DNA from 2 places in the Anoxybacillus sp. ST4 genome. Region 1 is predicted to be linked to the other one. Evidence: predicted binding sites of a transcription regulator. Region 1 holds the regulator's gene; the other holds the start of a gene.

Region 1 (16,584 bases):
ATTGGAAAAAGATCGTTCAATATCCCGATGTAGAGACGTTTTGTGAGCGTCTGCAAGGACAGACGATTCACGACATTCACCGCCGCGGCAAATTCCTAATATTTCAGCTGGATGACGTCGTGCTCGTTTCGCATTTGCGTATGGAAGGACGTTACATATATGAAGATGAACATGCGCCATTTGATCGACATACGCACATTTTTTTCACGTTTACTGATCGAACGGAACTTCGTTATCGCGATGTGCGCAAATTTGGCACGATGCATTTATTCGATAAAGGGGACGAATGTCATGTCCCCCCTTTGTCCAACATCGGTCGTGAGCCGTTAGACGAACAATTTACAGCATCGTGGCTTACTGATCAGCTAAAGCGGACAAAACGAACGGTGAAGGCGACATTGCTTGATCAAACGGTGGTCGCAGGATTAGGAAACATTTACGTGGACGAGGTGTTATTTCGTTCATCTATTCACCCTGAACGTGTAGCTGCGACGTTAACTGTACAAGAAATTGAAGCATTGCATAAAGCGATGATTGAGACGATGCGGGAAGCGATTGAAAAGGGGGGAAGTACAGTTCGGACGTATGTGAATACACAAGGAAAGTCGGGAACATTTCAAAATGAATTATATGTTTACGGTCGCGCCAATATGCCGTGCCGCCGATGTGGCAACTTAATTATAAAAACGGTCGTCGCCAATCGCGGTACACATTATTGTGAAACGTGTCAAAAATAGAAGAAGAACATTGCATAGGCTCCTTCCATATACTATGGTAGCTGTTTAAAGGAAGGGGCGAGCGCATATGGTTACATGGTCGTTATTTTTGCTTGCTTTAGCTGTGAGCATCGACGGTTTGACTGTCGGCATTACGTATGGCATGCGGGGTGTACATATTCCGCTTCGTTCATTGCTCATTATTTCGCTTTGTTCATGTATGACTTTTTTAGTTGCGATGGGCATTGGGCGCATCATGTATGTGTTCTTTTCACCAACTGCTGCAAACGCCATTGGTGGAAGTATATTAATTTTATTAGGACTATGGATGATTATTCAATTTATGCTCAAACGAGATGAGAACGAAGAAAAGTTTATTATGAATGTAGAAATTCGTTCGCTCGGTATCGTCATTCAAATTTTACGAAAACCGACGATGGCCGATTTTGACCGATCAGGTACGATTACAGGGATGGAAGCGGTATTTTTAGGTGTAGCGTTATCACTTGATGCGTTTGGCGCAGGGGTGAGCGCGGCGCTTTTAAACTATTCATTGACGTTTACTACGTTTCTCGTTTGTTTGCTTAGCTTCTGCTTTTTATTTAGTGGTTTGAAAATTGGAAAGTCGTTTGGAACATCTGGCTGGATGCAAAAATATTCGTTTTTACCTGGGATTATGCTCATTGTGCTCGGTATTTTTAAAATGAGATAAGAGGTGACAGTCGTGTTAACGATTGGATTAACTGGGGGCATCGCGAGCGGAAAAAGTACAGTCGCAGCGATGTTCCGCGACTTACATATTCCTGTCATCGATGCAGATGAAATCGCCCACCGTGTTACAGCGGTTGACGGTGAGGCATATGGGCCGATTGTCGAAACGTTTGGGCGCGACATTTTAGATGCAAACGGGGCGATTGATCGGCGTAAGCTTGGGGCGATCGTATTTTCTGATGAACAAAAACGGAATGAGTTGAATGCGATCGTTCATCCGCTCGTTCGGAAACATATGCTACAACAAAAAGAGCAATATGCAAAACAAGCGAAAAAAGCGGTCGTTCTTGATATCCCGCTTTTATTCGAAAGTAAATTAGAGCATCTCGTTGATCGCATTCTTGTCGTATATGTAGACGAACAAACGCAGCTGCGGCGTCTTTGTGGGCGTAACGGTTTTTCCGTTGAAGAAGCATGGGTGCGCATGAAAGCACAAATGCCACTTGAAGAAAAAAGAAAGAAAGCCGATGCAGTTATTGATAATAACGGAACGATTGAAGAAACGAAACGACAATTGCATGCATGTTTAATGCGTTGGGGTGTCCTAAAAAAATAGGATGCCCTTTTTTTATTTTTTTATAGCATAAACACCTTAAAAATGTTATACTATTTTTGTGAATAACGGATAAATAGTATAACACATATATTGAAAGGGGCTATATAATGAAAGCGAGAGTAGCGATTAACGGATTCGGACGCATTGGGCGCATGGTATTCCGAAAAGCTATAATGGAACATGACATTGAGATTGTAGCGATTAATGCGAGCTATCCGCCTGAAACGTTAGCTCATTTAATAAAATATGATTCGAATCATGGCAAATTTGACGGAGAAGTCGTTCCGGTTGAAGATGGTCTCATTGTAAAGGGGAAAAAAGTAAAGTTACTCAATTCACGTGATCCGCGGTTATTGCCGTGGGGAGAGCTTCAAATCGATATCGTCATTGAAGCGACAGGAAAATTTAATGCGAAAGAAAAAGCGATGATGCATGTGGAAGCAGGAGCGAAGCGTGTGATTTTAACAGCACCAGGTAAAGATGAAGATGTGACAATTGTGATGGGAGTAAACGAACATATGCTTTCTAAAGAGCACATCATCATTTCCAACGCTTCGTGTACGACGAATTGCTTAGCACCTGTTGTGAAAGTGCTTGATGAAGCTTTTGGCATTGAAAACGGATTGATGACAACGGTTCATGCATATACAAATGACCAAAAAAATATTGACAATCCGCATAAAGATTTACGTCGTGCTCGCTCATGCGCTCAATCGATCATTCCGACAACGACAGGGGCTGCGAAAGCATTAGCCCTCGTCTTGCCTCACTTGAAAGGGAAAATGCATGGTATGGCGTTGCGCGTTCCAACACCAAATGTGTCGCTCGTTGATGTCGTTGTCGACGTGAAAAAAGATGTGACCTTCGATGAAGTAAACGAAGCGTTTATGGAAGCAGCGCGCGGGTCGCTAACAGGCATTTTAGACGTGACGATGGAACCGCTTGTGTCTATTGATTTTAATACAAATCCACACTCTGCGATTGTCGACGGATTATCAACAATGGTGATCGAAAATCGGAAAGTGAAAGTACTCGCATGGTACGATAACGAATGGGGCTATTCTTGTCGCGTTGTTGATTTAACAAAACTTGTCGCCAAACACTTGCTGAAAAATGAAGCGGTCGCGAATGTATAACGCTGGGTATTCCAGCGTTATTTTTTATGCCCATTTTACAAAAAAATAAAAAACAATATTGAAAAAAAGATATAAACAAAGTATACTATTTTTCGTGAACTTCTTGAACGCGTGGTAATGTGACTACTTAAAGGGTTAGGACCTCTTTGGACTAACTTTCCCCCGTGGTAGTTATACATTCCAGAAAGCAAAAGAAATTCATCGTTTATTTTTTTCAAAATTTATTAAAGGGGGATACGATCATGGATACAATGGGTCGTCACGTTATCTCAGAACTTTGGGGATGCGATTTTGATAAGTTGAATGACATCGAATTTATTGAAAAAACATTTGTTGATGCAGCGTTAAAATCTGGCGCTGAAATTCGTGAAGTTGCGTTTCATAAGTTTGCACCACAAGGCGTTAGCGGTGTTGTAATCATTTCTGAATCACATTTAACTATCCATAGTTTTCCTGAACATGGCTATGCTAGCATTGATGTGTACACATGTGGTCATTTAGATCCAACAATTGCGGCGGATTACATCGCTGAAGCGTTAGGTGCGCAAACACGCGAAACAATCGAATTGCCGCGCGGTATGGGTCCGATTGAAATTAAACAAGCAAAAGCTTTATAATAAAGAGGAAGAGAAAAGAGGTGTAGATGATGCACCTCTTTTTTTATCATTTGCGAAAAGTGAGGGGACGAAAGGTGAAAATAAAATATATATTTACAAATCATAATGAAACATCTGAACGTCATCCTGATGAACAGTTAAAAAGTCGCTACTATAAAACGACGCAAACGGCTGCGTTAAAAGCCGTCAAAGAAATGTTTGAACAGATGGAAGGGTGTCGCGTTGTAGCGATATCAGAAGAACGAGGAGAAATGAGCGTATCGCTAACGAAAGGAAAAAAAGCGTTTATCGTCGTGACGGTTATTTCTGTTCGACCGTTTGAAACAGCAATTGACTTTTCAGTGACAACGGAAACAACATGGCTTCCTGTTGATTTCGGATTTAGTCGCCAGCTCATCATCCGCTTGTATGACGAATTAGCGAAACGATTAACATACATCGGGTCGGGAATATATAGTGAGAAGTAGTTGTGTATGCGCCTTTTTTTGTCTACTATAAGGGTAAGATCACTGTCAGGAGTTGATACATATGAAATGCCCATCGTGTCACCATCACGGGACGCGTGTACTTGATTCGCGTCCAGTTGATGAAGGGCGTTCCATTCGACGTCGGCGCGAATGTGAACGTTGCCATTTTCGTTTTACAACGTTTGAGAAAGTCGAAGAAACACCGTTAATTGTCGTGAAAAAAGAAGGAACGAGAGAAGAATTTAGTCGTGAAAAAATATTGCGTGGGTTGATTAAAGCATGTGAGAAGCGGCCGGTTGCCCTTGAACAATTAGAGCAAGTGACGCAGCAAATTGAGCGAGAATTGCGCAATAGCGGCATAAATGAAGTAAAAAGTGAAACGATCGGCGAAATGGTGATGGAAAGATTGTCAAAAATTGATGAAGTCGCTTACGTTCGTTTTGCTTCTGTATATCGACAGTTTAAAGATTTAAACGTCTTTATTGAAGAATTAAAAGAGCTCATTAAAAAAGAACAAGGAGAAAGGGCATAATGTGCTCTTTTTCATATGAAGAAGGTCGATAAGATGGAATATAGTTGGAAAGAGTTAATTGCGGTCGACCGATATATTGTACATGCGAACGGAGTTTTAAGCGAATTAGACCGAAAAGTATTGACGCTTTTATATCAACCTTTAATTGGTGCTCAAGCGTATAGCTTATATATGACGTTATGGAGCGAACTTGAGCAGGTGCGTTTATGGAGCGAGGAGACGACGCATCATAGTTTAATGGCAATTATGCAATGTAGTTTGCCAACGATATATGCCGAGCGTTTAAAACTGGAAGGAATCGGGTTGTTAAATACGTACATGAAACGAACGAATGAAGACGATGAACGGGTATTTATTTATGAGCTGCTTCTTCCGCTTACACCAGAACAATTTTTCAACGATGGAGTTTTAAATGTATTTTTGTATGATCGTGTCGGAAAAACAAAATTTCAAAAGCTGAAAAAGTTTTTTTCCGATCGTGCCATTGATCGTACGTCATTTACACCGATCACCCGCTCATTTCACGATGTCTTTTCATCCATCCAACCCGAAAAAATGATTCATAAATTAAGTGATGAAGCGAAACAAGAAGTGATGCTTCAAGATGGACAGCAGTATATGAGAAAAGAACGGGCAGCGTATACGATGCAAGACGATATATTTGATTTTGATGCCTTTTACGCTGGACTGTCTCATCACCTTGTGCCGCGGCGCGCCATTACTGAAAAAGTGAAAGAGGCGATTAAAAAGCTCGCCTTTTTATATGGTATTGGTCCGCTTGATATGCAAAAAATTGTGATGGGTGTCATTGATCCGGCTGAACAAATTGACATCGAAGCGTTAAGAAAGGCGGCTCAAGAATGGTATCAATTTGAACGAGGGGAAGCGCTCCCGCGTTTATATGATCGGGTGCAGCCGTTAGCAGAACGAACGATGGCGCATGCCGAGCCGAAAAACGAAGAAGAATATTTAATGAAACAACTTGAAACCGTCTCGCCACGACAACTGCTTATGGACTTTTCTGGTGGTGTTGAACCTGCATTAGCAGATTTGCAGCTCATTGAAGAGATTATGTTTAAACAAAAATTACCCCCAGGCGTCATGAACGTTTTAATTTATTACGTTATGCTGCGCACGGATATGAAGTTGCCGAAAAAATACGTTGAAAAAATTGCGAGTTCATGGGCGCGAAAAAAGGTACGTACGGTGAAACAAGCGATGGAATTGGCGAAAAAAGAGGCGCGGGAATATGAGACATTTATGAAAGAAAAAGAGCAAAAAGGCTCTAAAAAACCGATTCGTACCGAACTGTTGCCAGATTGGCTGCAGACGGACTATTCACAATTTGAACGAAAACAAGTGAAATCAGAAGAAGAGTTAGAACAAAAACGGCGCGAGTTGGAAGAACGGTTGAAAAAACCGAAAAGTTAGGGGATAAACGATGAAACCAATTCGGGAAACAATTCACCATTTGATGAATCGTCACGATTTTAAAGAACGATATGAGGCGATGAAGCGCGACATTTTACGTGATCCTCATGTTCAAGCCTTTTTGCGCGATCATCATGTGACGGATGCGACGCTCAATCGCCATCTTGGCAAGTTGTATGAATTTGTACAACAAAGTAAGCATTGTGAACGTTGTCAAAGCTTAGAACAATGCCCGAACTTGCTGAAAGGGTATACTCCTCACTTAATTTGGCAAGGGAAAAACATTGACGTACAGTATGAGCGGTGTGCTCGTAAAGTGCAAGATGATGAACGAAAAAAACAACAGTCACTCATTCGGAGTTTATTTATCTCACGCGATATGTTGCAAGCATCGTTTGACAAGCTAGAAACGGACGATCTTGGGAGAATTGAAGCGATCGAGCTTGCGAACACGTTTGCATCGACATACGAAATAGGCAAACGAATGAAAGGACTATATTTATACGGATCGTTTGGCGTCGGAAAAACGTATTTGTTAGCAGCGATGGCAAATGAGTTAGCACAAAGACACATCGCTTCATTTCTCGTGTACGTACCAGAATTTGTTCGCTCGTTGAAATCATCGCTTCAAACCGATGCATTTCAAGATACGATTGAATATGCAAAACAAGTACCTGTCCTTATGCTCGATGATTTAGGAGCAGAATTAATGTCAAGTTGGTGGCGCGATGAAGTGCTCGGTCCGATTTTACAATATCGTATGCTTGAGCATTTACCAACATGTTTTACATCCAATTTTGACTTAAAACGTCTGACGCATCACCTTGCTCACTCACAGCGAGGCGAGGAAGAACAAGTAAAAGCGGCACGAATTATCGAACGAATTGTTTATTTAGCTACTCCGATCGAAATGACAGGAAAAAATCGCCGAATCGACAAGTGATAAACAAACGGTGTTCCCCATATATATAAAACAAGCATGTTTCGGAAAAGGGGGGGCACCGTTGATTTATATCGTATTTCAAAATGGACAAGATGCACAACGACTATTTTATGAATTAAGTAAAGAGCCACAGCCGTATGGAAAATTGCTTTACGATGACAAGACGATTACTGTTTTCTTTCATGAACAGAATGTTGCGCATATGCGCGCACTGTTTATTCCGATTTTTACTTCATGTATCATTCGAGCTTTTGAAGCACGCTGGATTTTATCGATCATTTCACGCACATTTTTTTACGAAAACGAAGAAGAACAACAACAAATTTTACAGCTCGCCTATTCGTTTATTGAAGGGGAAAGGTACGATTATCGTCTCGGGAAAAAAATAAATGTACCGCGTGAGCAACTGATTGCTCAATCGTTGCATGAATGTTTGCAGGAAGGGGTGTTTTCATTCGAGTCGCTTATCACTTTTCGCTTAAAGCCGTATTATGATCGGTTGATGCATTATGTGGAATTAGCGATTGACGAATATAAATTAGAACAAGAATACCAAACTTTTGTTCAACTGTTGCGCGAAATTGTGGCGTCGCGTCAGCCGAAAATGAGCACCCTTCATTTAGTGTACGAAAACGAAACGTTTCAATTTTTCGATGACCATTTTTTTTACTTGTCACCTCATCAACTAAAGCAGTTTATCGACCGTCGATTGATGGTGAGTCAGCCGATCTATATTGATACATCTGTATTAGCGCCGCTCGTTTCTATTGCGCCAGAAAAAATATGGATATATACCGATGCGACAGATGTTGGGATGATTCAAACGATTCAAAACGTATTTCAAGAGCGAATTGAGCTACGAACACCTCTTGATTTTCCAAAAAAATATGCTTATAATGACATACATAGTGAATAAAGCCAAAAGTGATGATGAGGACACGGGTGTATTTTTACGGTTCACAGAGAGGGAAGGCATTGGCTGAAACCTTCCTAACACGAAAAATGCACTTACCACCTCTAAACTTCAGCAGTGAACAATGGGACGATTGCCCGTTCAGTAATTGCTGACGGTTTGCGCCGTTATCGAAATGAAGCCGTTTATACGCTCGTTTTGTATTTGTATAGACGGAAAGAAGGGTGGAACCACGAAGCCAACTCGTCCCTCGTTTTTGGGACGAGTTTTTTATTTTTAAAAAAGGAGTGAGTTATTTTGGCAGATGTAGTAAAAATTACATTTCCAGATGGAGCAGTAAAGGAGTTTCCGAAAGGAGTAACAACGGAGGATATTGCAGCATCTATTAGCCCAGGCTTGAAGAAAAAGGCGATTGCCGGCAAGTTAAACGACCGTTTCGTCGACTTACGTACACCAATTGAGGAAGACGGTACGATTTCGATCATCACACAAGATATGCCAGAAGCGCTTGATATTTTGCGTCATAGTACAGCTCACTTAATGGCACAAGCGATTAAACGATTGTACAAAGATGTGAAGCTTGGCGTTGGCCCTGTTATTGAAAATGGCTTTTACTACGACATCGATGTTGATGTGCCAATTACAGCGGAAGATTTACCGAAAATCGAGCAAGAAATGAAAAAAATTGTAAAAGAAAACATTGACATCATTCGAAAAGAAGTGAGCCGTGAAGAAGCGATTCGCCGTTATGAAGAGATTGGCGATCATTTAAAAATTGAACTTATTCACGACATTCCAGAAGGAGAAATCGTCTCTATTTACGAACAAGGCGAATTTTTTGATCTTTGCCGCGGAGTGCACGTCCCATCAACAGGAAAAATTAAAGAGTTTAAACTGTTAAGCGTGGCAGGTGCATACTGGCGTGGCGACAGCAAAAATAAAATGTTACAACGCATTTACGGGACAGCGTTTTTCAAAAAAGAAGATTTAGATGAATATTTACGCCTTTTACAAGAGGCGAAAGAACGCGATCATCGCAAGCTTGGAAAAGAGCTTGACTTATTTATGACATCACAAAAAGTCGGGCAAGGTTTGCCGCTTTGGCTACCAAAAGGGGCGACGATTCGCCGAACAATTGAACGTTATATCGTCGATAAAGAGCTATCCCTCGGTTATCAGCACGTATATACACCGGTGCTAGGTAGCGTAGAGTTATATAAAACGTCTGGACATTGGGATCATTATAAAGATGGCATGTTTCCACCAATGGAAATGGATAATGAACAGCTCGTCTTACGGCCGATGAACTGCCCGCATCATATGATGGTGTATAAACATAAAATTCATAGTTATCGCGAGTTGCCAATTCGTATTGCCGAGCTCGGCACGATGCATCGTTACGAAATGTCTGGTGCGCTTACAGGATTGCAACGCGTGCGTGGTATGACGCTAAACGATGCGCATATTTTCGTTCGCCCGGATCAAATTAAAGACGAGTTTAAGCGAGTCGTTAATTTAATTTTAGATGTATATAAAGATTTCGGTTTAACAGATTATTCGTTCCGCCTGTCGTATCGCGATCCACAAGATAAAGAAAAATATTATGATGACGATGCGATGTGGGAAAAAGCACAAAGCATGTTAAAAGAAGCGATGGACGAGCTCGGACTTGACTATTACGAGGCAGAAGGAGAAGCTGCGTTTTACGGACCAAAACTAGATGTCCAAGTACGAACAGCGCTTGGAAAAGATGAAACGTTATCTACTGTTCAACTTGACTTCTTGTTACCAGAACGTTTTGACTTAACATATATCGGTGAAGACGGAAAACCGCATCGTCCGGTTGTCATACATCGCGGTGTCGTATCGACGATGGAGCGTTTCGTTGCCTTTTTAATCGAGGAGTATAAAGGAGCGTTCCCGACTTGGTTAGCGCCAGTGCAAGTACAAGTCATTCCGGTCGCTCCATCTGTTCATAGCGATTACGCATATGAAGTGAAGCATGCACTACAAGCAGCTGGCATCCGTGTTGAAGTCGATGAGCGTGAAGAAAAAATCGGCTATAAAATTCGTGAAGCACAAATGCAAAAAATTCCGTACATGCTCGTTGTTGGGGATAACGAAGTAAACGAACGGGCAGTAAACGTGCGAAAATATGGGGAACAAAAGAGCGAAACGATGCCGCTTGATGCGTTTGTTGATTCCATCGTAAAAGAAGTGCGTAAATAAATAGTTGCATTTTCGCTCCATGTTTGTTATAGTTTTATTTGTTGTGATCAATTGACATCGGTTGACAATGTGTTTTGGTATATGGTATATATGTTAAAGTAAAAGTAAATACTTGTTTGAACATAAGCAGAAGCACCCGCTTCTCACCTGATCGACGCTATATGGCTGTTAGCAGGTTTCATGACAAAGAAATGTTGTGAGCGAGACGTGTGGGTGTATTATGCCCACACGTTTTTTTGTCGTGTGCGTTCTGCTTTAACAAACAAGCTTGAAAAAACCGTGGAGGTGGCTAGTTATTAGCAAAGATTTTATTATTAATGAAAACATTCGGGCACGTGAAGTTCGTTTAGTCGATCCAAATGGAGAACAGCTTGGGATTAAGACGAAGCAAGAAGCGTTAGAAATTGCAGCGCGTTTAAATTTAGATTTAGTGATGGTTGCACCAAATGCGAAACCGCCAGTGTGCCGCATTATGGACTATGGTAAGTTCCGCTTCGAGCAACAAAAGAAAGAAAAGGAAGCGCGCAAAAAGCAAAAAGTGATTAACGTAAAAGAAGTTCGTTTAAGCCCAACGATCGAAGAACATGACTTCAACACGAAATTGCGCAACGCGCGGAAGTTCCTTGAAAAAGGAGATAAAGTGAAAGCGACGATTCGCTTTAAAGGACGTGCGATTACGCATAAGGAAATTGGTCAGCGCGTGCTTGATCGATTTGCTGAGGCGTGCGCGGATATTGGTACGGTTGAGACGGCTCCGAAAATGGACGGCCGTAGCATGTTTTTAGTGCTAGCACCGAAAAACGACAAATAACAAAAGGGAGGAACACCTTATGCCAAAAATGAAAACTCACAAAGGCTCAGCGAAGCGTTTCAAAAAGACAGGAACAGGTCAATTAAAACGTTCACACGCATTCACTAGCCACTTATTTGCAAACAAAACACAAAAACAAAAGCGTAAACTTCGCAAAGCAACGCTTGTATCAAAAGGCGATTTCAAACGCATTCGTCAATTGTTAGATAACGTAAAATAATTTTAGGAGGGAAATGTTATGCCACGTGTAAAAGGCGGTACAGTCACACGCAGACGTCGTAAAAAAATTCTTAAACTAGCAAAAGGATACTTCGGTTCGAAACATCGTTTATATAAAGTTGCAAACCAACAAGTGATGAAATCATTAATGTACGCGTATCGCGATCGTCGCCAACGTAAACGCGACTTCCGCAAACTTTGGATTACGCGCATTAACGCTGCGGCGCGCATGAACGGTCTTTCTTACAGCCGTTTAATGCACGGACTAAAGCTTGCAGGTATCGAAGTAAACCGCAAAATGCTTGCTGACTTAGCAGTAAACGATGTAGCAGCATTCACACAACTTGCAAACATCGCAAAAGAAAACTTAAACAAGTAATAAAGGAAATGACCATTCTCCCTTGAGGGGATGGTCATTTTTTATAAGAGGGGGAGAAAAAATGGATATAAGAAAATTATTTGCTATGCAGCGGCAATTGGACGAACGAATTGAGACGGAGCGCGGATTGCGCGGTGAACGTTTAGTTGAACGGAAATTGTTAGCTCTTCTTGTTGAAATTGGGGAACTTGCGAATGAAACGCGTTGCTTCAAGTTTTGGAGCTCGAAGCCGAAAGCGGCAGAAGAAACGATTTTAGAAGAATATGTTGACGGTCTTCACTTTATTTTATCGCTCGGGCTTGATCTTTCGCTTCATGAGCATGTGAAATGGCCGCATGTGCAAGAAAGTCATCCTCTCGTTGAACAGTTTTTACGCGTATTCGAAGCAGTTCAGACGTTTCGCGAAAAGATGGACGAACAAGCATACGATCAATTATTGTATGCGTATGCACAGCTTGGTCATGCGCTTGAATTCAATGCTGAACAAATTGAGCGAGCGTATGTCGCAAAAAACGAAGTGAACCATGAGCGACAAAGTCACAATTATTAACAACTGTCGAAATGTTTAGTATAATGAATGTTGTACATAGAGAGGAGTGACAGATGTGAAAAAGCTAGATGAAACGTTAACGATGTTGAGAGCGTTAACGGATGCAAAAGGCGTTCCAGGGAATGAACGGGAAGTACGTGAAGTGATGAGATCGTATATTGCTCCGTATGCGGATGAAGTGACGACGGACCGCCTCGGTAGCTTAATTGCGAAGAAAGTAGGAAAAGAGAACGGGCCAAAAGTGATGATTGCAGGTCACTTGGATGAAGTTGGCTTTATGGTGACGCAAATTGATGAAAAAGGCTTTATTCGTTTCCAACCGCTTGGCGGCTGGTGGGGCCAAGTCATGCTCGCTCAACGCGTGACGATCGTAACAAAACAAGGTGATATTACAGGCGTCATCGGCTCAAAGCCGCCACACATTTTACCTGCTGAAGCAAGAAGAAAACCGGTGGAGATAAAAGATATGTTTATTGATATCGGAGCTTCTAGCCGTGACGAGGCGATTGCTTGGGGTGTGCGTCCTGGCGATGCGATTGTGCCATATTTTGAATTCACGGTGATGAACAATGAAAAAATGTTGCTTGCGAAAGCATGGGATAATCGTATCGGTTGCGCTGTTGCGATTGATGTACTAAAACAATTAAAAGACGTCGAGCATCCAAACGTCGTATATGGCGTTGGTACAGTGCAAGAAGAAGTCGGCTTGCGCGGGGCGCGAACATCCGCCTTTGCGATTGAACCAGATATTGCATTTGCGGTTGATGTTGGTATTGCTGGTGATACACCAGGTGTGTCAGAAAAAGATGCGATGGGAAAACTCGGAGGTGGACCACATATCGTTTTATACGATGCAACGCTCGTTTCTCACAAAGGATTGCGAGAATTTGTCGTTAATGTTGCGGAGGAAATGAACATCCCGTACCGCTTTGACGCGATGCCAGGCGGTGGAACAGATGCAGGTGCGATCCATATGACGATGCGCGGCGTTCCAGCGCTCACCATTTCCATCCCAACGCGCTACATTCACTCTCACGCTGCCCTTCTTCACCGCGATGACTACGAACAAACAGTAAAACTACTAGTCGAAGTCATTAAGCGTCTTGATGAAGAAAAAGTGAAAGAAATTACGTTTGATTAACGGGAGCCGACTCGAACAGAGTCGGTTTTTTTATCAAATATATACGTACAAATAAAAATTGATATAATGGGTGTAGGCTATTTAATATGTTCAGGTAGCGTCAATATGTTAACGAGGTGAGCGTTATGAAAGAAAAAAGTATGCCAAAATATTTGCAATTAAAACAAGAAATTTTAGCTTGGATTCAATCAGGGAAGCTAAGCCCTAATGAAAAAATACCGACAGAACATGAAATTGCGAACCAGTTTCAACTAAGCCGACACACGGTTAGACAAGCATTAGGTGAATTAGAAAATGAAGGATGGTTATATAAAATTCAAGGGAGTGGGACGTTCGTTTCTAAGCCCAATTCAATAGGAAAACAAGAAGTGAAAACAGTGGCGATTTTAACGACATACATTTCTGATTATATTTTTCCACATATTGTTCGTGGGGCGGAAGAGACGTTGCGTGAAAAAGGATATCGATTATTGTTAGCTAGTACCAATAATGATAAAGAGAAAGAGAGGAGCCATTTGGAGACGATGATTCAGCAACCGTTAAGTGGGCTTATCATCGAGCCAACTAAAAGTGCCCAAGGAAATCCTAATCTTTCTTACTATCTAGCACTAAATAATTTACATATTCCATACGTCATGATTAACGAACGTTACTTAGAGATGAGTTGTCCTGTCATTAAAATGGATGATGAAAAGGGTGGCTATTTGCTTACTGAGCATTTAATACAGCTTGGTCATAGAAGAATTGCAGGTTTTTTCAAAACGGATGATTTACAAGGGACTAATAGGCTAAAAGGATTTATTCGTGCCCATCAGGAGTATAATTTACCTCTATCCTCTGAACATTTAATTGTTTATACAACTGAAGAAAAGGAAACGAAACCTTTAGAAATAGCTCGCTCTTTTTTGCGACAAGGTAGAGGGGAAAGAGTGACGGCGATTGTATGTTACAATGATGAGTTAGCAATTAAGATATTGGAAGTGATTCGCCAATTGGGACTACATGTGCCCGATGATATTTCTATCGTTGGATTTGATGATTCAACGTTCGCAACAGCAACTGAAGTAAAGTTGACGACTATTCGTCATCCGAAAGTAGATATGGGGATAAAAGCAGCGGAAACACTTATTCAGATGCTTGAGAAAAACGGAGAAGTACAAGATATTGTTTATCAACCAGAATTGATTGTTAGGGATTCGGCGAAAAATATATAAAAATGTTCTAACAATTTTTAAAAAAACCATAGAAAAAATGTACGTACAAAATTATAATGGAGGTGATAAGATTTTTTTGATTAGGGAGTGGAGGAGATGCTTGACGAGTTAAAACGGCAAGTACTAGATGCAAATTTACAACTGCCTCGCTATCGGTTAGTGACATTTACATGGGGAAATGTGAGTGGCATTGATCGGGAAAGAGGTCTTGTTGTTATTAAGCCGAGTGGAGTAGCGTATGACCAAATGACAACGGATGATTTGGTTGTTGTAGATCTAGAGGGTAGGGTTGTAGAAGGGAAACGAAAACCATCGTCGGATACGTTAACCCATTTAGTATTGTATAGTTCTTTTCCTTCGATTGGTGGGATTGTCCATACTCACTCCCCTTGGGCAACAATTTGGGCACAGGCTGGAAGAGGGATTCCAGCGCTAGGGACGACGCATGCTGACTATTTTTATGGCGAAATTCCATGCACCCGGCCGATGACCAGCGAGGAAATTCAAGGGGCGTATGAACTTGAAACCGGCAAAGTAATCACCGAAACGTTCCGGTTTCTCGACCCGCTACAAGTACCGGGCATTTTGGTGCATGGACATGGACCGTTTGCTTGGGGCAAAGATCCGGCCGATGCCGTCCACAATGCTGTCGTTTTGGAAGAAGTGGCGAAAATGGCGGCAAGAACGTACATGCTCAATCCAAATGCACAGCCGATCAGCCAGTCGCTACTTGACCGCCATTATTTACGCAAGCATGGCGTAAACGCTTACTATGGCCAATAAGGGAGGAAAACTGAGATGGGGAAAAAGTATGTCATTGGTATCGACTATGGGACGAAATCGGGACGCGCCGTTCTCGTTGATCTGGAAGGGAACGAAATTGCGGACCACGTCACCCCGTATCCTCACGGAGTCATTGATGAAGTGTTACCGGAATCGAACGTACAACTAGAACCAGACTGGGCACTGCAGCACCCGGGCGATTATATCGAAGTGTTGGCGACCGCTGTTCCAGCTGTATTGCAAAAGTCAGGGGTTAACCCGGCGGATGTGATCGGGGTCGGAATTGATTTTACAGCTTGTACGATGCTGCCGATCGCTGGCTCCGGCGAGCCGCTTTGCTTGAAGCCCGAATTCAAGCATCGTCCACACAGCTGGGTGAAATTGTGGAAGCATCATGCTGCCCAGGATGAAGCGAACTTGCTCAATGAAATGGCGGCGAAAAGAGGGGAAGCGTTTTTACCGCGCTACGGTGGAAAAATTTCATCGGAATGGATGATTGCGAAAATTTGGCAGATTCTGAATGAAGATCCGGATATTTATGACCAAACCGATCTCTTTTTAGAGGCAACCGACTGGGTGATCTTCAAAATGACCGGTCAACTTGTGCGCAACAGCTGCACGGCCGGTTATAAGTCGATTTGGCATAAACAAGACGGCTATCCGAGTAAGGAGTTTTTCCGAGCGCTTGATCCGCGGCTGGAACACTTAACAGAAACGAAACTTCGCGGTTCGATCGTTCCGCTCGGCACAAGGGCAGGAGTACTGACGAAGGAAATGGCGGCCATGATGGGCCTTCTTCCGGGAACAGCCGTTGCAGTCGGAAATGTCGATGCTCATGCGGCCGTACCGGGTGTCGGGGTCGTTGAACCGGGCAAAATGGTGATGGCGATGGGAACATCGATATGCCATATGTTACTTGGTACGGAAGAAAAGTATGTGGAAGGAATGTGCGGGGTTGTCGAGGATGGCATCATTCCGGGATATTTCGGCTATGAAGCCGGGCAGTCAGCGGTGGGCGACATTTTCGCTTGGTATGTTGAACAAAGTGTTCCGGCCTATGTGAAAGAAGCAGCGGAAAAAGAGGGAGTTAGTGTCCATGAGTGGCTTGAAAAGCGAGCCGCTGTCTATCGGCCGGGGGAAACAGGACTGCTCGCTTTAGACTGGTGGAACGGAAAC
Region 2 (16,584 bases), on a different contig from region 1:
TCAATATACATACAACTCCAGCGCCGATCCATGCGAGTTTAAATAATGATAGCTCATTCGCTACTGCCACAAGCCCAATCATCATGACAACGAAAAAAATCGTCGGACCGACAACCGCAAGCAATGTGTTGACCGCAAGCGCCTTTTTTACGTCGTTGAACGACAACATAACGATCGCTGCGCTTAACTCAATCGCTGCAGATAAAAAACGTAACCCTGCCATCGTCCAAACCGTTGCATCAGTTTTCATCGCATCCTCCTTGTACAACAGTGCTAGTACAACGTATGCAGAAATGAGACAATTCAGAAGTATAGAGAGGAAAATTTATAGAGAAAGATGTTTACAGATGAGAAGGATATGTATACAATTTTTATACAAAAAGAAGGGATTGCTCATAACCATTTGGAAAGATTCATGGTGAAGCATCAAGCGATATGCTAAATAACAAATGAAAGGAATAATCAAGATGGCATACGTCATTCGCAAAATGAAACGAGAAGATATAAAACAAGTTCAATATATAGCGAAAATAACTTGGAATGCTACATATGAGGGTGTTATCCCTTCGGATGTGCAAGAAAATTTTTTAAAATCAGCTTACAGTGACGAGCGCATGAAACAACGATTACAATACTCTACTCTTTTTGTAGCTGAAGTAGAAAATAACATTGTGGGGTTTGCTAACTTTTCTTCAGTAAGAGAAGATGGAAATGTGGAGTTATGGGCTATTTATGTTCATCCAGAACACCAAGGCAAAGGAATCGGTTCAGCTTTGTTGCAAAAAGGAATACAAGACATAGACGGTATAAATAAAATTTATGTAAATGTAGAAAAAGATAATCAAATCGGAAAGACCTTTTATGAAGCTAAAGGTTTTGAAGTTGTGAAAGAGTTTGTTGAGGAATTTAATGGTCATACGTTAAAAACAATTCAAATGGTGCTAAAACTTAAAAAATCCCATATACAAAATTCAGCTTGTTGACAAAGCCAACAAGCTGAATTTCTCAATTTTTACAATTTTCCATTACGCACGTGATACGTATGTGCCGTCTGTTGTGTTAATAATTAATACATCGCCTTCGTTGACGAAGAACGGTACTTGAACGACAAGACCTGTCTCTAACGTTGCTGGTTTAGAACCACCTGATGCTGTATCACCTTTAATACCTGGCTCTGTTTCAACAACTTTTAACTCAACTGTGTTTGGCAATTCGACACCAATCGTTTCGCCTTGGTACATCATAATGAACACTTCCATGTTTTCTTTTAAAAACTTCAATTCATGCTCAATTTGTTTAGCCGGAAGCTCAATTTGCTCATATGATTCCATATCCATGAACACGTGCTGATCGCCGTTTGCATATAAATATTGCATTTTGCGATTGTCAATTTGTGCTTTGCTTACTTTCTCACCTGCGCGGAATGTTTTCTCTTGGATCGTTCCTGTACGCAAGTTACGAAGTTTGGAACGAACGAACGCCGCCCCTTTTCCTGGTTTCACATGTTGGAACTCGATGACACGCCAAATGTCACCATCTACTTCAATCGTTAAACCTGTGCGAAAATCGTTTACTGAAATCATGTTCATTTCCTCCTACCGTCTATAAAATGATCAGTTCTTTTGGCGAAAGAGTGAGCCGTTCATTGCCGTTTTCTGTAATGACGATGTCATCTTCAATGCGAACACCGCCTAATCCTGCTATGTAAATACCCGGTTCAACCGTCACAACCATCCCCGGCTCTAGCACAGTATCCGAACGCATCGACAGCGCCGGCATTTCATGTACTTCCATACCGAGCCCATGGCCTGTTGAATGACCAAAATATTCACCGAATCCGCAAGCAGAAATGTAATCGCGCGTAAGCGCATCTGCCTCTCGGCCTGTCATTCCTGGACGAATATGTTCAACACCGCGAAGCTGCGCTTGCAACACGACGTCATATATACGCTTTAGCTCGTCGCTTACATCCCCAACTGCGATCGTTCTCGTAATGTCCGAGCAATACCCATTGTAATATGCGCCAAAATCGAGCGTGACGAGCTCGCCTTTTTCAATGACTTTATTTGTTGCCACCCCATGAGGCAACGCTGAACGCACACCAGATGCAACGATAATATCGAACGATGAACTCGTTGCCCCTTGTTTGCGCATAAAAAACTCTAGCTCATTCGCCACGTCCATTTCGCGCACACCCGGGCGAATAAAATCAAGAATATGACGAAAGGCGGCATCGGCAATCTCGGCTGCTTCCTTTAATATCTTAATCTCTGCTTCCGACTTAATCAAGCGTAACTTTTCAACCGCACCGGAAACCGGAACGAGCGTTGCTTTTACTGTTTTTGCATATGATGAAAACGTCGCATACGACATGTCATCTTGTTCAAAACCGAGCTTTTTAATACCTAATCGCTCCACTTGTTTTGCTACTTCTTCAATAAGCGTTTGCGTATGTTGGACAATTTCATATCCTTCAATTTGGCGCATCGCCTGTTCGACATAGCGAAAGTCCGTAATAAATACCGCATCTGTTTCGCTAATTAAAGCAACGCCTGCTGTACCTGTAAAATTTGTCATATAGCGACGGTTATATTCGTTTGTAATAAGAAAACCGTCAATCCCATACGCTGAAAATTGTTCACGAAGTTTTTTCAATTGTTCCACTATGATTTCCCCTTCCCTTCAACCATATCGAGCAACGCTAAAATCGCCAATCGGTATCCGCTCACACCAAGTCCGACAATTTGTCCCACCGTCACAGGAGCGATGACAGAGTGGTGACGAAACGGTTCCCGCGCATGAATGTTTGAAATATGTACTTCAATAACGGGCGTTCTCACGCTCGCAATGGCGTCGCGCAACGCGTAGCTATAATGCGTAAACGCTCCTGGATTAAAAATAATGCCGTCATATAACGATTCCGCCCGATGAATTTGGTCAATTAACGCCCCTTCATAATTGCTTTGGTAACACGTTAATTCCGCCCCGTATTCACCTGCAAATTCCGTTAACTGTTTTTCTAGTTGCGCAAGTGTCGTATGTCCGTAAATGTGCGGCTCTCTCATGCCGAGACGGTTTAAGTTTGGACCGTTTAAAAGGAGGAATCGAATCATTCCCCCTCTCCCCCCTTTGCTTGTAACATATATGAGGTTATTTTACCACATGAGCCTGTTTTTGTCGCCTCATCTCCGCCACTTCAAAAGAAATGGAATATCCGATGAATACACCATATAAAATGTAAAAGCATACCATTGTTACAACGGTGTTTCGTTCAAGTTGCGGCACAGCTTTTAATTGTGGGAATATAGGATTCAGTACGTAAAATACGAGAACCCATAGTGCGAGACCGAAAGCGACGCCTGGCCAAATGCCTTGCTTATTTTTTAAAAAGGCGTAATATGCAAATGCAGCGATGACGGAAGCGAGTCCGATACACAATATGGCAATCGTCTGACCGAGCGCCCCGTTTTTCCAATCACCGACTGCCCATGGCTGCAAAATGAAATTTGGCGCCACTTCTGTAAAATGAAAAAAATAAGCACAATATGCGAGAAAGCCCCAAAACACACCTCCAATGAAGCCGATCAACGCGACTTTTGCTAGCACAGGCATTGGCTTTTCCCTTTTATTTTGTTCGAGTTGTGCGTCTCGTTTCGTTTTTGTTTGCACATCAATCACCTCCGTTTTTATCTTGTCCAAAATGTTGGATCTCATGTGTATTGTTTCTCATTTTTGGCAACAATACAAATACAAACGATACATCGACCTAGAGGTTTTTATCGTTTTCTTGTAGAATATAAGAAAAAAGAAAATAGGTTGGTGTCTTCTCATGAACAAAAACGTATACGGCGGGCAAGCAGTCATTGAAGGTGTGATGTTTGCAGGGCGCAATCATTCCGTCACAGCTATTCGTCGAAAAGACGGGTCGATAGAATATTTTCACGTTCCGCGCCAAACAAACAAGACGCTTGCTTCATTGAAAAAAATTCCGTTTCTTCGCGGCATTTTTGCGATTATTCAAGCAAGCGCAAACGGGTCAAAACATTTGCAGTTTTCAAGTGAACGATATGATCTTGATCCACATGAAGATGAAACTTTGCAAGCGGAATCGCCATCGAAATGGACGATGATTTTAGGCGTGGCGCTAATCGGTGTTTTATCGTTCCTATTTGGGAAATTTATTTTCACACTTATTCCTGTATTTTTAGCTGAGTTAACGAGACCGATTTTTTCATCGAATATGGCTCAAATTCTTGTTGAAGGGTTTTTTAAACTTCTTTTACTTCTAGGTTATATTTACTTTATTTCGCTCACGCCACTTGTAAAACGACTGTTTCAATATCACGGAGCAGAACATAAAGTAATTAATGCCTACGAGCATGGTTTGCCGCTGACCGTTGAACATGTACAACAACAATCGCGCCTTCATTATCGTTGCGGCAGTAGCTTCATTTTATTCACCGTTTTCATCGGCGTATTCGTTTACATGTTCGTGCCAACAGAGCCGCTTTGGGTGCGAGTATTGAACCGATTAGCACTCATTCCTGTCGTGCTAGGGCTATCCTTTGAAGTGCTACAAGCAACAAATGCATTGCGGCATATTCCTGTATTACGTTGGCTCGGTTATCCGGGTTTATGGTTGCAACTACTCACCACGAAAGAACCGACTGATGATCAAGTAGAAGTGGCGATCGCATCATTTCAACGGTTGCTTGAATTAGAGGGAGAAGCGACGAAACAGCAAGAAGAAGTGGTGTAACGATAAAGGAGGTGGATCGATTGCGTCGGCGCCCATTCCCACTTATTACTTTGCTTATTGTATTAGCTATATTTGGCTTGACTTATCGTTTATGGAACGATCCGATTCGATTGTTGAAACAAGCGATGATCATCGTGCTCATCGTAGCTGTTTTTTACGCCATATACAAATGGATACAAAGACAGCGTTTCGATCATTCATATCAAAAAGCGGTTAAACAATCGAAAAAACTCCACCATCAAAAAACGAAGCCGACGTCGAAAAAACAACCGCGCCCAACCGCTTTAAAGAAAAAGCACGCCACCCATTTAACAGTAATTGAAGGCAAAAAGGGAAAGAAAAAAAATCGGGCCTCTTTTTAACCCGATTTTTTTCTTTCATACGTTTAATACGTCCATGTTTTTAAAAATTGTTCCGTCCGCTCTTTTCCAAACGAAATGAGCTTCTTTTTTTCTTCATCTGTCATCGAAAAATCTGTTGCGACAACATGTTTTACAGGAAGAAAAATAATGTTTTTTTCATGACGGCGTGAAATATATCGTTCATCGTGTGCCTCGCGCATCGTTTGAAACAACGCTTCATACAATTCAATCGCATTATCAATTTTCTTCTTTGCTTTTTGTCCTTGCCTTGCGCTCAATTTTATGCCGAGAACGGGTCTTTTTTTTCGCTCTTCGTCAAATAAGAAAATCGGAAAATTGCTTAACAATCCACCATCTACGACAATATGCTTTCCTTCTTCTGTCTTTAGTCGCACAGGTTCAAAAAAGTAAGGAATGCCAACGCTCATTCTTACTGCCTTTGCGACTGGGAAACGAAGAGGATCAATGCCGTACTTCGGTAAATCATCCGGCAAAATAAGTATCGTTCCGTTCGTTAAATCCGAAGCGACAACACGCAATCGTTCATGGGGCAAATCAGCAAACGTGTACACCCCTTTTTTACTAAGCTGTTCGGCTACCCACTGCTCAAGTTTTTCCCCTTTATAAAGCCCCATTTTCCAATAAAGAAGAAGCCATTTTAACCAGGCATAAGGAATGATCGTCTGTCGCTCATCAAGAAAATCTGTTAAATTCATCTCTTCCATCATCTTTAATATTTCTTTACTTGTAAATCCAGCCGCAATAAACGAAGCAATGAGTGCCCCAGCGCTCGTACCGGCGAGCCGCTTAAAACGAAATCCTTTTTCTTCAATGGCTTCATATGCTCCAATTAAAGCAAATCCTTTTACTCCGCCACCAGAAAATACGCCATCAATTTCCACGCTCCTCCCCCCCTCGCCATATATGTATGAGAAAAGGAGCACATTGAGCATAAAAAAACAAAAAAGAACAAGCGTCATGCCTGTTCTTGCTCGTTTTGTTTTTGAATGTTGCGAAGCGCTTCAAGACGTGATTCGTCTTCCTCAAAATATTGTACTAAATCGCCAATGCGATCGATCGCATTCCAACTTAAATGATGTTCAATTCCCTCGACATCGCGGTAAATATTTTCTTCAGCTACACCGATAAGACGCATAAATTGCTCGAGCAATTCGTGACGATACACGAGCCGCTTGCCAATTTTTTTACCTTTTGGCGTTAATACAAGCCCTCTGTATTTTTCATATACTAAATATTCATCTTTATCAAGTTTTTGAACCATTTTTGTCACAGAGGAGGGATGAACAGATAACGCTTCGGCAATATCTGATACACGGGCGTACCCTTTTTCTTCAATTAATATATAAATTTGTTCAATATAATCTTCCATGCTTGGTGTTGGCATACGTTCCCCTCCTAAACAAACATCGCAATCATTATGATTATAACATGTTTACCAAGCATGACAACTATTTACGTAAAATATTCAATTGTTGCTTCAGGAAAAAATTGTTCAATACAAGATTGGATCGTGTCATGCAATCTTGTTGCGTCTTCATCTATATATACATACTTTCCGATGCCATATCGCCCCCATTTATATTTTCGTTTCGTCTCATCAAGATCTAGCTTCGTTTTCGGGTACCTTTTTTGAATGACTGCTTTCGCAGGCTTGGTGAAGCGATGTTGAATTAATTCAAACGTTAAATTCGTTCGGTCAATGCCTTGTAAATGCGTATGCAACCGCTCAAATAGCTCAAAATACCCTTCTTCCCACCCGTCATGCATATAAATGGGAGCAACGATAAAACCGAGCGGATAACCGGCATGGGCGACTTTTCGCGCTGCCTCTAGCCGCGCATCAAATGAAGACGTTCCTGGTTCAAAGTTTTGGATGACATAACGGGAATTGACGCTAAAGCGAAAGCGCGTTTTTCCGTTATGCTTCGCATCAAGCAAATGGTCGACGTGTTCATATTTTGTGACAAAACGAAGCCGACCGTATTCCGTCTCTCCAATGAATTCGATCGCTTGTTTTAACGCATGCGTCAAATGGTCGATGCCGACAATATCTGATGTACATGCTGCTTCAAAGCGCGTAATTTCTGGAGCACGCTCGTCAATATATTTTTTCGCTTGGGCAAAAATATCATCAAGATTTACGTATACGCGAATGTATGGTTTACTTCCAAGCGTCGTTTGTAAATAACAGTAATGGCAATGACCCATACAGCCTGTCGCGAGGGGAATGGCGTATTCTGCTGATGGCTTGGACGTATCAAACTTCAGGGTACGCCTGACGCCGACAACGAGTGTTGATTTGGCATTGCGATATTGTTGAAGCTCTGTATCCCCTGGGATGCCGCGCACTTGATTGTGGGATGTTGTTTCGCGAATGTCAATATTCATCCTTTGAAATTTTTCCTTTAGTTCTCGCCCAAGAGGGTAGTCAAGCGCCTCACGTTCAAAATAAACAAGCTGTGGAATAAATGGCTTCATCCAATCACCTCAATGTTAGTATGGTTGATTGTTATGAGGTGATGAAATGCAATTTTTGTTATCCGGCATAAGAGAAAAAGGAACGGATTTTTCCGTCCCTTTTTTACATTACAAGCCGCATTTTAATTGAGCGCCGCAACTTGTGCATGTGTTGCAACCACCAATTTCTTCAACTGTTCCTTCGCGGCACACCGGACAAATGTTGCCAACTTCCGATCCAATCGTCACGTCCGTTGCGCGCAAATCTGGAATCGTTTCAACAAGCGCCACCGCTCGTTTTTTCGGCTCTTCTGGAATTAATTCAAGCTGCTCCTCGACCACATTTTCTTCTGCTTTTAATGTCAATACTTGCGCGTCACGGCTACCATCGACATAAACTGTGCCGCCCTTTGCACCGCCTCGCCATAACCGCTCATACACCTTTTGTACTTGCTCAACCGTATAGCCTCGCGGGGCATTCACTGTTTTCGAGAGGCTAGAATCAACCCAGCGTTGGATGATGCATTGCACGTCTGCATGAGCTTCTGGCGATAAATCCATCGCTGTCACAAACCAATGCGGCAAGTTATTTGGATCTGCTTCTGGATGTTTGTCCAAATATTCTTGGACGATATCCGCTTTTACCTCAATAAACTTACCAAGACGACCACTTCGATAATAAGAAAACGAAAAATATGGTTCTAGCCCTGTGGACACGCCAACCATCGTCCCTGTGGACCCGGTCGGAGCGACCGTTAATAAATGCGAGTTACGAATACCGTATTTTAAAATATCTTGGCGAATATCTTCCGGCATGTTTTTCATATAACCGGTGTGAATAAACGCTTCGCGCAACTTCATCGTTTCTTCTTCTGTTTCGCCAACTAAAAACGGAAAACTTCCTTTCTCTTTGGCAAGTTCAATCGACGCCCGATATGCCGTTGTTGCAATCGTTTTAAACAGCTCATCAACTAACTGATTACCTTCTTTGGAGCCATACTCTTTTTCACAATAAATAAGTAAGTCAGCTAGTCCCATGACGCCAAGACCGATGCGACGCTCCCCAAGCGCTTGCTTTTTATTTTCTTCAAGGAAATACGGGGTTGCGTCAATAACGTTATCTTGCATACGGACGCCAACTTCAACCGTACGCTTTAATTTTTCATAATCAACGACCTTCTTTTCTTTATCGACCATATTTGCCAAATTAATCGCGGCTAAATTGCACACAGAATAAGGTGCGAGGGGCTGCTCACCACACGGATTTGTTGCGACTACTTTTTGCCCGTACGCTCTTGCATTCGTCATGTCGTTGGCGTTGTCGATAAAGAAAATACCTGGTTCGGCAGAATACGTTGCGCAAATGTTAATGAGTTTCCATAGCTCGCGCGCACGAATTTTCCGGTAAACACGAACGCGATAGCCCATTTTCTCCCATTCGCGCACATCGCCGACTTCATGCCATTTTTCGTTGTAGATGCGCATTTCTTCTTCCGAATACGTCTCAACATCTGGAAAGCGCAATTCATACTCTTCATCTTTCTCTACCGCTTCCATAAACTCTTTCGTTAAACAAACAGAAATGTTCGCTCCTGTTAAAAAGTCTGGATTGTGGACGCTATACGTGCCACCTGTGCGCAACTTTTCTTCCGCATCTTTAATGATTTTTTCCGTGAAACCGCCGTAACCCGGGATGTTTTTATAATTAACAATCCCTTGATACATTGCGCGTTCTTGTTCAGTAAGTGGCGTAAATTTTAATTTTTCTTTCGCTGCTTTTTGAATGCCTTCGTCTTCCGTATTTTCAAGTAAATAGCGTAAAATGCGCGGATTTTGCATTTTGGAAATGATGAATTCAATAATGTCCGGATGCCAATCGGCTAACATAATCATTTGTGCGCCCCTGCGACTACCACCTTGTTCGACAAGATGGGTTAATTTTGCGATGTCGTCAAGCCATGATACGGACCCGGACGATTTTCCGTTCACTCCGCGCGCGAGTGTGTTACGTGGACGAAGGGTAGAACCGTTCGTTCCTACACCACCGCCCCGGCTCATGATTTCCATCACCTGTTTGCGATGCTCAGAAATGCCTTCGCGCGAATCTTTCACAAATGGCATAACATAACAGTTAAAGTACGTCACTTCTGTTCCAGAACCTGCACCGTACAATACGCGACCAGCTGGAACAAAATGAAGGTTGACGAGCTGTTCATAAAATTTTTCAAACCACTCTTGCCGCTTTTCTTCTGTTTGTTCCACCGCAGCGAGCCCGGTTGCGTTCCGCTTCGCAATTTGTTCATAATAAATTTCTAACGGCTTTTCAATGACATCGAGGGAGCGAACAACGATCCCTGTTTTCGCCTCTTCTCCTTCCAACACATGGCGATACTCTTCCTCAACAAGTACATGCGCCTTTTTCTTTTCCCAGTCAAGCTCGACAATAAATCCAAGACCACGCGCCGGAAACTTCGGATCTTCCTTTACCGTCAAAACGACAAAATCACCGACGCTTAACGTCAACTTTTCCGTATCCTTGAACGAATAACGATCGAGCATAACTAAACGTGACACACCTTTATATGTAATGTGCATCTCAGGAGTAATCGGGTGCACTTGCGGAAACAGGCGAATGTCTTCGTTCAACTTGTCCACATTCACCATCATTTTTTCAGAAAACGCAACCGTCATGTTTACCTCTCCTCTACCAACATAATCTTACTACATTAAACTACCATATATCGACAACAAGAATCAATAAAAAAATCAATATGTAGTATGATTTTTTACAAAACACATACTACATATTGATAATTAAGTCAAGTGTTTTTTTGTTTGTCAAGAGGAAAATTTACCGTTTAAAATTCCATTCATCCGTTTCATATTTATTCCTTGCCAATTGCTGAACGTAAGAAAGCTCATCATCGGTTAATTCGTACCGCTCAAGCTGAATGTTCAAACCTTTTTCAAAACCTTTAAAAAATGCTTCTTTCGCCTCATCGATTGTCACGTTGCGCCCCGTTAACTCGTTGATGGCGACCGCCTTATGTTTAAAATTTTGTCGCACTCTCTCTTTAACCCGCTCATTCGGATATTTAAACAAACGAAACAGCATCTCCTCGTCTAAATCCAATAAAATGGAGCCATGCTGTAAAATGACGCCTTTTTGTCGCGTTTGTGCGCTCCCTGCCACTTTTCTTCCTTCGACGACGAGCTCATACCAAGAAGGCGCATCGAAGCAAACGGCCGAACGTGGGTTTTTCAAATCCGCTTTTTCTTCTTCTGTCTTCGGTACAGCAAAATACGCATCAAGGCCCAAAAAGCGAAAACCTTCTAAAATGCCTTGCGAAATGACGCGATACGCCTCCGTCACCGTTTGCGGCATGGCTGGATGCGCCTCTGACACAATCACACTATACGTCAACTCTCGATCGTGAAGCACGCCCCGTCCACCTGTTGGCCGTCTGACAAAGCCAAGTCCATACGTCTTTACTGCTTCCATATCGATTTCTTTTTCAACTTTTTGAAAATATCCAATTGAAAGCGTCGGTGGATTCCAACCGTAAAAACGGATCGTCGGTGGAATTTTCCCTTCACTATGCCATTCCAATAGCGCCTCATCAAGCGCCATGTTAAACGCCGGGGAACAATTGCCTGAGTCAATGAATCGCCATACTTCTTTTTCCATCTACCCCACCCTTTCCTCTATCATTTTATAGTGTACCAAACGTCATAAGTCAATGGAAAATGCTTTGCTTCTTGTCCAAAACATTTATATAATAGACGTGGCAACGATGAAAAAAAGGAGGGGCATCATGACAACGGTTCTTATTATTCTCGGAGCAATTATTGTGTACGCGGTCATTACATACTTTTACCAAAAGAAAATTGTTACGACGCTTACGGAAGAAGAATTTCGGGCCGGCTACCGAAAAGCACAACTCATCGACGTGCGTGAACCAGATGAATATGCTGCTGGTCATATTTTAGGGGCGCGCAATATTCCGTTTTCACAGCTTCGTTTCCGCATGAAGGAATTGCGTAAAGATCAACCGATTTATTTATATTGCCAAAGCGGACTCCGCAGTGGCCGCGCTGCCCAAATGCTATACCGAAAAGGATATCGTGACTTATACCACTTAAAAGGTGGCTTCAAAATGTGGACAGGAAAAGTGAAGAAAAAATAAGGTGCCAAGCAAAAATGCTTGGCACCTCATTTTTGATAGCGTAAAATGGGCTTGCGAGCAGCAGTTGTTTCATCTAGACGTTTCACAACCGTTGTATGAGGCGCTTCTTGAACGATTTCCGGCGTTTCCTCCGCTTCTTTTGCGATTTGAATCATCGCATCAATGAAGGCATCGAGCGTTTCTTTAGACTCGGTTTCTGTCGGCTCGATCATCATGCACTCTTCGACGATCAACGGGAAGTAAATCGTCGGCGGATGATATCCGAAATCAAGCAAACGCTTGGCGATATCAAGCGTGCGCACTCCTAATTTCTTTTGTCGCTTGCCTGACAAGACAAATTCATGTTTGCAATGACGGTTGTATGGCAAATCGTAATATTCCGCTAAGCGGCGCATCATGTAGTTTGCGTTTAATACCGCATATTCTGTTACAGCCTTTAAGCCGTCTGGGCCCATCGAGCGAATGTACGTATAGGCGCGAACGTTAATGCCAAAGTTTCCATAAAACGGCTTCACACGTCCGATCGCTTGCGGTCTGTCATAGTCGAAATAGTAGCCGTTTTCTCCTTTTTCGACTGTTGGCTTTGGTAAAAATGGAATGAGCTCAGCCTTCACACCAACTGGACCTGAACCGGGACCGCCACCACCATGCGGACCGGTAAATGTTTTATGAAGGTTTAAATGCACGACATCAAAACCCATGTCCCCCGGTCTTGCTTTACTTAACACGGCGTTTAAATTCGCACCGTCATAGTACAACTTTCCACCTGCAGCATGCACGATTTCTGCCATTTCTAAAATGTTTTCTTCAAATAATCCGAGCGTGTTTGGGTTTGTAAGCATGAGTGCTGCTGTATCCGGGCCGACAACGCGACGTAAATCGTCTAAATCAACGAGCCCTTCTTCTGTCGATTTGACCGTGACCGTTTCAAATCCCGCCACCGTTGCTGAAGCAGGGTTTGTTCCATGGGCTGTATCAGGGACGATGACTTTCGTTCGGTTGTAATCACCGTTTGCTTCATGATAAGCACGAATCATCATAAGCCCTGTCCATTCGCCGTGCGCGCCAGCTGCTGGTTGCAACGTCACCGCATCCATACCGGTAATTTCTTTCAAATGTTCCTGTAAGTCGTACATTAATTCAAGTGCCCCTTGTACCGTTTCTTCCGGCTGAAGCGGATGAATGTGGGCAAATCCAGCAAAACGGGCAACATTTTCGTTTATTTTCGGGTTATATTTCATCGTACAAGACCCAAGCGGATAGAAGCCAGAATCGACTCCATGATTGCGTTTGGATAACGCTGTATAATGGCGCATAATGTCAAGCTCTGATACTTCTGGGAGGTCTGCTGCTTCTTGGCGAATGTAATCGTTTGGAATCACTTGTGCGACGTCGATCGCCGGTACATCTAGCTCGGGCAAGCTGTACCCTATGCGTCCCGGCTTGCTTAACTCAAAAATAAGCGGTTGGTCTTTATGCATGATAATCCCCCAATTCTTTTACAAGCGTGTCAATTTCTTCTTTCGTCCGCAATTCCGTTACCGCAATTAACATACAATGTTGCAGTTCCGCATAATCACGACCAAGGTCATAGCCTCCGATGATTCCTTTCTCCAATAGCTTTTTATTTACTTCTGCTACCGGTTTGTTTAGACGGACGACAAACTCATTGAAAAACGGCCCTGAAAACACGACATGAAAACCAGCGTTTACGAATGCTTCTTTCGCATAGTGCGCTTTTTGAATGTTCATCGTCGCCATTTCTTTGACGCCACGTTTGCCGAGGGCGGTCATGGCTACCGATGCAGCAAGCGCATTTAACGCTTGGTTAGAGCAAATATTTGATGTTGCTTTATCGCGGCGAATGTGTTGTTCGCGCGCTTGTAACGTCAACACAAAACCACGGCGGCCTTCTTCATCTGTCGTTTGTCCGACGAGACGTCCTGGAATTTTGCGCATGAGCGCCGATTTTACTGCAAAATAACCGCAATGCGGACCGCCAAATTGCGTTGGAATGCCAAAGACTTGTGCATCGCCAACAACGATGTCTGCCCCGAACTGACCAGGTGGTGTCAATATTCCTAGAGCAAGCGGATTGCTTGCGACAACAAACATTCCTTTATGTGCATGAGCGATTGGCTCAATATCCTTTAACGGTTCAATTTGTCCAAAAAAGTTCGGATATTGTACGATGACACATGCCACATCTTCATCCATCGCTTCTTGTAGCACTCTAATATTTGTCACACCGTTTTCATACGGAATTTCTACCACTTCTAGCCCCGGACCTTTGGCGTATGTTTTCACAACCTCGCGATATTCTGGATGCACTGCGCTAGATAACAACACTTTTTTCTTTTTCGTATGCGCGGCGCTTAATAGCGCAGCTTCAGCTAGCGCCGTTCCGCCATCATACATCGATGAATTCGCGACATCCATACCCGTCAGCTCACAAATCATCGTTTGAAATTCAAAAATAGCTTGTAGCTCACCTTGCGAAATTTCCGGTTGATACGGTGTATACGCAGTATAAAATTCTGAACGTGAAATAACGTGATCAACGATCGTTGGAATATAGTGATCGTACACCCCTGCACCTAAAAATGAAGGATGCGTCTTAATATCGACGTTTTTCGCAGCAAGCGCCATGAGTTCTTTCATTAACTCCGGCTCTGATTTGGCTCGCTTAATGTTATACTCCCCTTGAAAACGGACGCTTTCAGGGATATCTGCAAACAGTTCATCAATGGACTGTACCCCGATCGTTTGTAGCATTTGTTGTTTATCTTCTTCCGTCATTGGCAAATAACGATGAAGCATGACTCTCTCTCCTCACATTATTTTGTGCGCTTATAAAACGGTGTCGCCACCACTTTCGCTTTTAATCGTTTTCCGCGAATATCGACTTCCACTTCTGTATGAAGCGCGGTATATGTTGTTGAAAGCAGTGCTAAACCGATATTTTTTTTCAACGTTGGCGATTGCGTTCCTGTCGTCACGACCCCAACTTGTTCTCCGTTTACATATACCGCATATCCGTGACGCGGAATGCCTTTGTCAATCATTTCAATACCGACGAGCTTGCGTGCCGTTCCTTCTTCCTTTTGTTTCTTCAATACTTCTTTTCCGAAAAAGTCGACGTCTTTATTCGTTTTGACCGCAAATCCAAGCCCAGCTTCAATCGGCGTAATGTCACTTGCCAACTCTTGTCCATAAAGCGGTAAGCATGCTTCAAAGCGAAGCGTATCACGCGCACCAAGTCCGCACGGAATTACACCTTCTTCTCTTCCTGCCTCTAAAATGGTACGCCAAACGGTTTGCGCATCTTCTGCCCGACAATATATCTCAAATCCATCTTCCCCTGTATATCCTGTCCGCGATACGAGCGCTTCAACCCCAGCAACACGTATACCATCAGCAAAAGAGAAAAATTTCATTGCAGACAAATCAGTAGCTGTTAATGTTTGTAATACTTTCTCAGCAAGCGGTCCTTGAAGCGCTAATTGTGCGATATCGTCGGAAACGTTGACGACTTCCACATCACCAAATACATGCTCCTGAAGCCATGCAAAATCTTTTTCAATATTTGCAGCATTCACTACAAGGAGATAATGATCGTCCGCCTTTTTATAAATCAACAAATCATCAACCGTTCCGCCATCTTCATAACACATGAGCGTATATTGGGCGCGACCGTCCGTTAATTTGGCAACATCATTTGTCATCATTTTTTGTAAAAAAGGAAGACTATCCTTCCCCTTCACTTCAAATTCGCCCATATGTGACACGTCAAATAATCCTGCTCTCGTTCTTACTGCCTCATGTTCTTCTTTAATGCTTGAAAACTGCACCGGCAATTCCCAACCACCGAAATCAATCGTTTTTGCGCCATGCTCTACATACAAAGGAAATAACGGCGTTCTTTTTAACATATGCTCCCTCCTTGTTCATAAAAAAAGACAGACGACCCCCATATTGTCATATGGTAGTCTCTGTCCTTTCACCTGAAAGTTTCCCTATATGCATAGGTGTCCTCGTGGGTGGTTCACATGCGTGAACGCTCTCCAGAGCCGCGTCAAACAAGAGTTCTTTTGCCTGAGAGATTCGTGTTTCCACTTGCTCCTTCGGCGCTACATCCCGTAGTCTCTCCCCTTGTTGTCATCCGCCTGTATACAATTGTCTTCCTTGTGCCAAACTACACGTAAACGTATAAATAAAATAATTTTACAAACTTTCTTACGTTTTTTATTATCTTATAACTTCTCGTTTGTCGCAACATCTTTTTATAAATAAAATACGTAAATTAAACGAAATTCAAACAAAAAATGTTCGGAAAATGAGGGATAATTATGAACGTTACAATACATTGGGAGAGAAGTTGGAAGGATGAATTTATTACGCGCATGGAACGCGATGGTCCGTGGGCAAACTGGGAATTGTACGAACTGGCACGCGAAGCTGCCGAGGCTTTAGCTATTCCTCAGTTTGATGGGCTACAAGCTCCAAAACATTTGCCGCATATGACAATTTTACCTCATCAATATGAAGTGGCGCGCCAAGTTGTCGAAGAAATGAACGGGAAAGCCATTTTAGCTGATGAAGTCGGACTCGGAAAAACAATTGAAGCCGGATTAATTTTAAAAGAATATATGATTCGCGGTCTTGTAAAAAAAGCGCTTATTCTCGTTCCTGCTTCACTCGTTTCACAGTGGGTGCAAGAATTAAACGAAAAATTTTTTATTCCTGCCGTTGCCCAAAAGAAAAGTTACGTATGGGAGCAATGCGACGTCGTCGTTTC

What was found. Region 1 encodes NrdR, which represses ribonucleotide reductase genes. Its sites were predicted from a motif close to AACACNATATATNGTGTT; they were not measured.
Region 2: the regulator NrdR is predicted to act here: its motif matches at 10,363-10,380, upstream of K1I44_RS01230 (vitamin B12-dependent ribonucleotide reductase).

Annotation. Positions count from the first base shown of each region.
Region 1 is NZ_JAHZOE010000002.1:156,186-172,769, forward strand. It holds gene mutM (DNA-formamidopyrimidine glycosylase) at 1-737, shown strand, start outside; gene ytaF (sporulation membrane protein YtaF) at 805-1,428, shown strand; gene coaE (dephospho-CoA kinase) at 1,441-2,043, shown strand; gene K1I44_RS02970 (glyceraldehyde-3-phosphate dehydrogenase) at 2,151-3,179, shown strand; gene speD (adenosylmethionine decarboxylase) at 3,422-3,796, shown strand; gene K1I44_RS02980 (cytosolic protein) at 3,871-4,263, shown strand; gene nrdR (transcriptional regulator NrdR) at 4,325-4,795, shown strand; gene K1I44_RS02990 (replication initiation and membrane attachment family protein) at 4,829-6,226, shown strand; gene dnaI (primosomal protein DnaI) at 6,237-7,169, shown strand; gene ytxC (putative sporulation protein YtxC) at 7,231-8,085, shown strand; gene thrS (threonine--tRNA ligase) at 8,380-10,311, shown strand; ribosomal protein L20 leader region at 10,430-10,553, shown strand; gene infC (translation initiation factor IF-3) at 10,580-11,122, shown strand; gene rpmI (50S ribosomal protein L35) at 11,142-11,342, shown strand; gene rplT (50S ribosomal protein L20) at 11,361-11,720, shown strand; gene K1I44_RS03025 (dUTP diphosphatase) at 11,782-12,270, shown strand; gene K1I44_RS03030 (M42 family metallopeptidase) at 12,326-13,411, shown strand; gene K1I44_RS03035 (GntR family transcriptional regulator) at 13,537-14,625, shown strand; gene araD (L-ribulose-5-phosphate 4-epimerase) at 14,722-15,408, shown strand; gene K1I44_RS03045 (ribulokinase) at 15,424-16,584, shown strand, end outside.
Region 2 is NZ_JAHZOE010000001.1:205,408-221,991, forward strand. It holds gene K1I44_RS01175 (YqhV family protein) at 1-250, opposite strand, end outside; gene K1I44_RS01180 (GNAT family N-acetyltransferase) at 468-983, shown strand; gene efp (elongation factor P) at 1,026-1,583, opposite strand; gene K1I44_RS01190 (M24 family metallopeptidase) at 1,603-2,664, opposite strand; gene aroQ (type II 3-dehydroquinate dehydratase) at 2,664-3,113, opposite strand; gene K1I44_RS01200 (YqhR family membrane protein) at 3,151-3,714, opposite strand; gene K1I44_RS01205 (DUF1385 domain-containing protein) at 3,830-4,759, shown strand; gene K1I44_RS01210 (SA1362 family protein) at 4,780-5,121, shown strand; gene K1I44_RS01215 (patatin-like phospholipase family protein) at 5,145-6,023, opposite strand; gene mntR (transcriptional regulator MntR) at 6,098-6,526, opposite strand; gene splB (spore photoproduct lyase) at 6,595-7,620, opposite strand; gene K1I44_RS01230 (vitamin B12-dependent ribonucleotide reductase) at 7,729-10,290, opposite strand; gene K1I44_RS01235 (lipoate--protein ligase family protein) at 10,451-11,287, opposite strand; gene K1I44_RS01240 (rhodanese-like domain-containing protein) at 11,415-11,786, shown strand; gene gcvPB (aminomethyl-transferring glycine dehydrogenase subunit GcvPB) at 11,813-13,267, opposite strand; gene gcvPA (aminomethyl-transferring glycine dehydrogenase subunit GcvPA) at 13,260-14,606, opposite strand; gene gcvT (glycine cleavage system aminomethyltransferase GcvT) at 14,624-15,718, opposite strand; glycine riboswitch at 15,860-15,948, opposite strand; gene K1I44_RS01260 (DEAD/DEAH box helicase) at 16,136-16,584, shown strand, end outside.